2 linked regions of the Rhodopseudomonas palustris HaA2 genome follow. The protein of the gene in region 1 interacts with the protein of each later gene in a pairwise test. Links are inferred from orthologs where the notes say so. Each region holds a gene or a part of one and is shown in the gene's direction. Other genes may lie near its edges.

What was found. The genes of interacting proteins can lie anywhere in the genome.
Region 2: the proteins of dsbD (region 1) and RPB_RS01850 interact in binary tests that used the Escherichia coli proteins (3 or more experiments, as listed by UniProt). The link is inferred for Rhodopseudomonas palustris HaA2 from one-to-one orthologs.

The regions. Positions count from the first base shown.
Region 1 is NC_007778.1:4,942,560-4,946,911, forward strand. Bases 729-3,587 are described here. They hold dsbD (protein-disulfide reductase DsbD), read left to right. Parts: upstream 729-1,181; coding sequence 1,182-2,993; downstream 2,994-3,587. Other genes in these bases: RPB_RS21960 (response regulator), read right to left, coding at 729-1,080; RPB_RS21970 (DsbA family protein), read left to right, coding at 3,021-3,587. Outside these bases: RPB_RS21955 (sensor histidine kinase), read right to left, coding at 1-424; more of RPB_RS21960, read right to left, coding at 421-728; more of RPB_RS21970, read left to right, coding at 3,588-3,653; RPB_RS21975 (L,D-transpeptidase), read left to right, coding at 3,677-4,330. UniProt on the Escherichia coli protein: Required to facilitate the formation of correct disulfide bonds in some periplasmic proteins and for the assembly of the periplasmic c-type cytochromes.
Region 2 is NC_007778.1:405,620-408,607, reverse strand. It holds RPB_RS01850 (DsbE family thiol:disulfide interchange protein), read left to right. Parts: upstream 1-1,191; coding sequence 1,192-1,785; downstream 1,786-2,988. Other genes in the region: RPB_RS01840 (septation protein A), read right to left, coding at 2,650-2,988; RPB_RS01845 (ComEA family DNA-binding protein), read left to right, coding at 2,094-2,459; ccmD (heme exporter protein CcmD), read left to right, coding at 1,019-1,195; RPB_RS01860 (heme ABC transporter permease), read left to right, coding at 285-1,019; RPB_RS01865 (RES family NAD+ phosphorylase), read left to right, coding at 1-129. UniProt on the Escherichia coli protein: Involved in disulfide bond formation. Catalyzes a late, reductive step in the assembly of periplasmic c-type cytochromes, probably the reduction of disulfide bonds of the apocytochrome c to allow covalent linkage with the heme.

The DNA.
Region 1 (4,352 bases):
GGTCGCCGACCAGCACGCGAAAGCCGCGGGCGGCGTCCTCCGTCGCATAGATCCGCCAGGTTTCGCCGTCGATCTGCCGCTCGGAAAATCCCGCCCCCTGATCGCTGAGACTCTGCTCCGGCGCACCGCCCGAGCGCGCGATCAGCCGGCCCTGCACCGACCACACCTGGCAGGACAATTGCCGCTCGTAATTGCCTGGCGTCGCCGGCGCCGCCGGCACATCCGGCAGCGCTTCCGGAACACGGCCCTCCATGTTGCCGACCAGCGACACCACCATGCGGGCCGCCTCCTGCAGCCGCGCGTCGAGCACGTGTTCGAGCTCGCGCTGGCTGCTCGTGTAGATCCACATCACCGCGGCGATCCAGACGATGCCGGTGGCGCCGAACAGCACCAGAAACAGCCGAAGGCGCAGCGAGCCGATCATCGCGGTTTGATCCGATAGCCGACGCCGCGCACGGTCTCGATCGCGGCGCGACCGAGCTTGGCGCGCAGATTGTGGATGTGAACTTCGACGGCGTTGCTGTCGACCTCGTCGCCCCAGCCGTACAGCCGCTCTTCGAGTTCGCCGCGCGAGCGGATCACGCCGGGCCGCTCCATCAGCGCGTGCAGCACCGCGAATTCGCGGCGCGACAGCGGCACCGGCGCGCCGTCGAGCGTCGCGTTGCTCTCCGCCGGAAACAGCCGGATCGCGCCGTGTTCGAGGCAGGTCGCGGCGCGGCCGTCGCGGCGGCGGATGATCGCGCGCAACCGCGCGCCGAGTTCGTCGAGGTCGAACGGCTTGCCGAGATGATCGTCGGCACCGGAGTCGAGCCCGGCGATCCGGTCGCCGACCTCGTCGAGCGCGGTCAGCAGCAGCACCGGCGTGGCGTCTCCGCCGGCGCGCAATCTGCGCAACAGATCGAGGCCGCTGCCGTCCGGCAGCATGACGTCGAGCACCACCGCCGAGAACGTATTGGCGGCGAGCGCGGCCGCCGCATCCTCGCAATTGGCGACGCAATCGATACTGGCGCCGGCCAGCGTCAGCCCGGCACGAATGCCGTCCGCGATCATCGCGTCGTCTTCGACCACCAGGATTCTCATCGCGAGCTGTTCTCCACGTGCCTGCTCTCGGCCGCCAGCCTTAAGGCTGGCTTAAGCTGGGCGTCGACATTGCCGGTGCTCAAGTCAGGCATCGGGGAACCATGACAGACCGACTTTTCCGCGCGCTCATCCTGCTCGTCGCGATCGCAGCCGGCGTCCACGGCGCGCTCGCCGCCGGTCCGGCGCAGGCCGCGCCGTTCGAACTCAGCGTACAGCCCGGCGCCGACGGCGTCGATCTGACCTGGCGGATCGCCCCGGACGATTATCTCTATCGCGACAAGATCGTCGTCACCACCGCCGACGGCGCGCGCGTCGCGCTGCGGACGCCGGCCGGCGAGATCAAGGACGATCCGAATTTCGGCATGACCGAAATCTATCACCGCAGCCTGACCGCGACGATCCCCGCCGACGCGGTGAACGGCGCGAGCCGGCTGACGGTGAGCTATCAGGGCTGCGCCGAGCGCGGCATCTGCTATCCGCCGGTGACGGCGAGCGTCGATCTCGGCACCTATCAGGTGTCGATCGCCGGCGGCGCGACGCCGAGTGCGAGCCCGGCCTGGCCCTCGGACATGCCGGCGCTGCCGGACCTCGCCGCGCCCGCGGAGACGCCCGCACCCTTCGCGGCTTCGGTGCTGCCGTCGATGACGCAAGGCTGGTTGCCGCTGCTGCTGGCGTTCGCCGGGTTCGGGCTGCTGCTGGCGTTCACGCCCTGCGTGCTGCCGATGATGCCGATCGTCGCCGGCATGCTGACGCGCTCCGGCCCCAACCTCTCGCCGGCGCGCGGCTTCGCACTGGCCTCGATCTACACGCTGGCGATGGCCGCGGCCTATGCGACGCTCGGCGTCGCGGCGGCGTGGTCCGGGCAGAATCTGCAGAGCGCGTTGCAGGCGCCGCTGGCGCTGGCGGTGATGGCGGCGATCTATGTCGCGCTGGCGCTGTCGAGCTTCGGCCTGTTCGAGCTGCAACTGCCGGCGCGGTTCGGCGGCGATCTCGCCGGCCGCCTGCACGGCCGCGCCGGACCGTTGCTCGGCGCCGCCGCGCTCGGCTTCACCTCGGCGCTGATCGTCGGGCCGTGCGTGACCCCACCGCTCGCCGCGGCGCTGCTCTACGTCGCACAGACCGGTGACATGCTGCGCGGCGCGGCGGCGCTGTTCGCGCTCGGCCTCGGCATGGGCTTTCCGCTGATCCTGGTCGGGCTGTTCGGCGCCGGCGTGCTGCCGCGCTCGGGGCCGTGGCTGGTGACGATCCGCCAATTGTTCGGCTTCGCCTTTCTCGGCCTCGCGGTGGCGTTGATTGCGCGGGTGCTGCCGGGATCGGTGGCGCTGCTGCTGTGGGCCGGCCTCGCCATCGGCCTCGCGGCGTTTCTCGGCGCGTTCGACCGGCTCGCGCCGCAGGGCGGCGCGACGCGGCGTTTCGGCAAGGCGGCGGGCGTCGCCGTGTTCGTCTATGGCGCGACGCTGATCGTCGGCGCCGCCGGCGGCAGCGACGATCCGCTGCGGCCGCTCGCGGTGTTCGGCGCCGACCAGCCAGCGGCGGCCGCGATGTTCGCCGCGCCGGTGACGTCGATCCGCGCGCTGGATCAGGCGATCAGCGACGGCCGCGCGCGCGGCAAGCCGATCATGATCGACTTCTCCGCCGACTGGTGCACCTCGTGCAAGACCATGGAGCGCGAGGTGTTCGGCGATCCCGCGATCCGGCAGCGGCTGCAGGATCTCACGCTGATCCGCGCCGACGTCACCCGGTCCGACGCCGAGACCGCGGCGCTGATGAAGCGCTTCGACGTCGTCGGGCCACCGACGGTGGTGTTTCTCGATCGGCGCGACGGCCGCGAAATCACCGCCGCCCGCACCGTCGGCGAAGTGACCGCCGACAGCTTCGTCAAGACGCTGCAGCGCGTCGGCGCGGCGTCCTGACCCACACTCTTTCAACCGGAGTCGACCATGAACCGCAGACAATCCCTGATGATCCTCGGCGCGCTCGCGACCGTGCCGCTGGTGAAGTTCTTCGGCGCACCCTCGGCCTGGGCCGAAGGCGTCGACGTCAAGGCGATCCTGAACGACCCGGACGCGCCGGAGACCGGCAATCCGAAGGGCAACCTCACGATCGTGACGTATTTCGACTACAACTGCCCGTTCTGCAAGAAATCCGAGCCCGATCTCGAAAAAGTGGTGCGCGACGACGGCAAGATCCGGCTGGTCTACAAGGACTGGCCGATCCTGAGCGAAGCGTCGGTCTACGGCGCGCAGATGGCGCTGGGCGCGAAGTATCAGGGCAAGTATCAGGCGGCGCACGACGCGCTGATGGCGATCCCCGGCCGCGGAATCTCGAAGGACCAGATGCGCGACGCCGTCGCCGCCGCGGGCGTCGACATGGCGCGGCTGCAGGGCGATCTCGGCACCCATGGCGACGCCATCACGGCGCTGCTGCGCCGCACGCTGTCGCAGGCCGACGCGATGGGGCTGCAGGGCACGCCGGTGTATCTGATCGGGCCGTACAAGGTCGCCGCCGCGCTCGATGCCGCCGCGTTCAAGAAGGTGGTCGATCAGGCGCGCGCGCGCCCGCCCGCGAAGTGAGCGGCGTGATCGTTCGATTGCCGATGTCCCTCCGGTCGTTGCTCGCCCTCGCCGCCGTCGCCGTCACGCTCGGCGGCTGCGTCACCCAGTCCGAAGCCGAACTCGATCTCGGCCCGCCGAAGAGCACGGTGGGGCCGGCGATCGCGGCGCGCTATGCGGCGATCGACACCGACAAACACCCGATCGCCGGCATCGATCCGGAGGATCTGCAGCCGGCCTATGTACGGCAGTTGGTCGACTACAAGACCGACGAGCCGCCGGGCACCGTGGTGGTCGATCCGCACCGGCGCTTTCTCTATCTGGTGATGGAAGGCGGCAAGGCGCTGCGCTACGGCGTCGGCGTCGGCAAGGCCGGGCTGGCATTCAGCGGCACCGCCCATGTCGGACGCAAGGCCGAATGGCCGCACTGGACCCCGACGAAGAACATGATCGCCCGCGAGCCGCAGCGCTACGGCAAATGGGCGAGCGGCATGGACGGCGGCGCCACCAATCCGCTCGGCCCGCGGGCGCTGTATCTGTTCAAGGACGGCAAGGACACGCTGTACCGCATCCACGGCACCACCGAGCCGGAGACGATCGGCCAGGCGGTGTCGTCCGGCTGCATCCGGATGCTGAACCAGGACGTCATCGACCTGTACGCGCGCGTGCCGAAGGGCGCCAAGGTGGTGGTCAAATAGCGCCGCGCGCGATCGGATCGAC
Region 2 (2,988 bases), 4.5 Mb from region 1 along the record:
ACCTGGCGCATCCATTTCGACCGCAACGGCGCCCGCGCCTTCTGCGAAGCGCCGCGCGGCTCGCTCGCGTTCGGCCGCGATGCCTTCGATGCCGATCCCCGGATGCGCGGGTTCGTGTGGGATCGCTGACCGGCAACTCCGCGTCGGCCGGCTCACGCCTTGCTGCGGCGCAACAGCTGGTGCGCCAGGCCGGGACCTCGCCGCCCGATCAACTCCCGCTGAGAACGCGGCCTCCGGAGAACGCCGCATTGCCTGCACCCGTCCATCCCATTATCAGGGATGCCATGACGCTGACCGAACTCGCCAACCCGACCCGGTTCCTGACGCTGGCTGGCCGCCTGCTGCCGTGGCTGGCGGGTGCCACCGCGCTGTTGCTGACCGTCGGGCTGGTGCAGTCGATGCTGGCGCCGGACGACTACCAGCAGGGCGCCACCGTCAAGATCATGTTCGTGCATGTGCCGAACGCCTGGCTGTCGATGTTCGTCTGGGGGGTGATGAGCGTCGCGGCGCTCGGTACACTGGTGTGGCGGCATCCGCTCGCCGACGTCGCCGCCAAGACCGCCGCCCCGATCGGCGCCGCCTTCACCTTCCTGGCGCTGCTCACCGGCTCGCTGTGGGGCCGGCCGATGTGGGGCACCTATTGGGAATGGGACGCCCGGCTGACCTCGATGCTGATCCTGTTCCTGATGTATCTCGGCCTGATCGCGCTGTGGCGCGCGGTCGAGGACCCGTCGCGGGCGGCGCGCGCCGCCGCGGTGCTGACGCTGGTCGGCGCGATCAATCTGCCGATCATCAAATTCTCGGTCGATTGGTGGAATACGCTGCACCAGCCGGCCTCGGTGGTGCGGATGGGCGGGCCGGCGCTGGACCAGTCGTTCCTGATTCCGCTACTGGTGATGGCGCTCGGCTTCTCGCTGCTGTTCCTGACCCTGCACGTCGCCGCGATGCGCAACGAGATCCTGCGCCGCCGGGTGCGCACGCTGCAGATGCTGCAGGCCAGCCGCGCCGAGGCGGCGTGATGTTCGGTCGCTATGCGGAGTTCATCGTCTCGTCCTACGCCGCGGTCGCGATCGTGGTCGTGCTGCTGATCGTCTGGGTGGTGCTCGATTATCGCCGCCAGAAGGCGCGGCTGCGTGAGCTCGAGGCGCGCGGCGCCACCCGGCGCTCCGGCCGCAGCGCAACGGATCTGTCATGAGCACGCCCGTCACCGACACCCCCTCGCCGACGCGGCGCTCCCTGATGGTGGCGCTGCCGCTGCTGGTGTTCGCGGGACTCGCGGCGCTGTTCTGGATCCGGCTCGGCGACCGCGACATTTCCAAGATCCCTTCGGCGCTGATCGGCCGCGAGGTACCGCAGACCGAGCTGCCGGCGCTCGACGCGCTCACGCGCGACGGCGCGGCGGTGCCGGGGCTGGGGCCGGCGCAGTTCAAGGGCAAGGTCAGCGTCGTCAATGTCTGGGCGTCGTGGTGCGTGCCGTGCCACGACGAGGCGCCGCTGCTGACTGCGCTCGGCGACGACAAGCGCTTCCAGATCGTCGGCATCAACTACAAGGACAGGCCCGACAACGCCCGCCGCTTCCTCGGCCGCTACGGCAATCCGTTCGCCGCCGTCGGCGTCGACGCCAGCGGTCGTGCCGCGATCGAATGGGGCGTCTACGGCGTGCCGGAGACCTTCGTGGTCGGCCGCGACGGCAAGATCGCCTACAAGCTGGTCGGCCCGATCACGCCGGACAATCTCGACAAGGTGTTGAAGCCGGAAATCGAGAAGGCGCTGGGAAAGTCCTAGAGTAGCCGCGTTCATCCGCAGCCCCTCCCCCACCGCAGCGAACTCCCTCTCCCGCCTGCGGGAGAGGGCTGGGGTGAGGGCGACGCGAGCACGGACTCAGTGATGCGTTGATAGGAGTGCCCTCACCCGCCGCGCTTCGCGCGTCGACCTCTCCCGCAAGCGGGAGAGGTGCGCCGTGCCGCGCCGATAGCTCATCCCCGCAAATAATCATCAGCGTTTATCGGCGGTTCATGTGGCGGCCATGGCCCCGCCATGAATCGACGGCTAGCTTCGAGGCGTTACTAACAACGTCCGTGGAGGACACCCCGATGCGACCTTTGAATTTGCGCCACCTCACCCTCGCCCCGCTCGCCGCCGCGCTGGCCTTCGGCCTGCTCGCCAGCGGCCCCGTGATGGCTCAGGGCACCCAGACCGCGCCCGCCGCCGACAAGATGGCGCCGCCGGCGGCGACCAAGACCTCGCCGACCGCAGGTGCCAAGACCGAACTGCTGGACATCAACACCGCCACCGCCGACCAACTCGACGCGCTGCCCGGGGTCGGCAAGGCCTATTCCGCCGCGATCATCAAGGGCCGCCCCTACAAGGCCAAGGACGAGCTGGTGTACAAGAAGATCCTGCCCGAGAAGACCTATGAGGGCATCAAGGACAAGATCATCGCCAAGCACAAGAGCTGAGCGAACTACTCTCGGCCCACTGGTCGACGACAAGCCTCGTGCTTGCACAACGAGTCATTGCCGGGCTCGACCCGGCAATCCATCTTCTTCAGAAGGATGGATGCCCGGGTCGAGCCCGGGCATGACGGCGGTGGAGTTGGCGATGCCGGGTCATGCCCGGCAATGACGGCCCAAAACTACCGTCCCGAAACTACCGCCCCGAGACGTCGCCTTCCTCGGCGGCGCTCTGCTCCAGCGTCGCGGGGGCGACCTGGTAGCGCTTGGTCAGCGGCATCTGCGCGAAGGCAAACAGCATGGTCAGCGGGATCATGCCGAACACCTTGAAGTTGACCCAGAAGTCGGTCGACTGCGTGCGCCACACCGCCTCGTTGAGCACCGCCATCGCGAGGAAGAACAGCGCCCAGCGCAGCGTCAACTTGCGCCAGCCTTCCGGCGTCAGGTTGAACACCTGATCGAACATGATGGCGATGAAGGAGCGGCCGAACAAGAGCCCGCCGCCGAGCACCGCGCCGAACAGCGCGTAGACGAT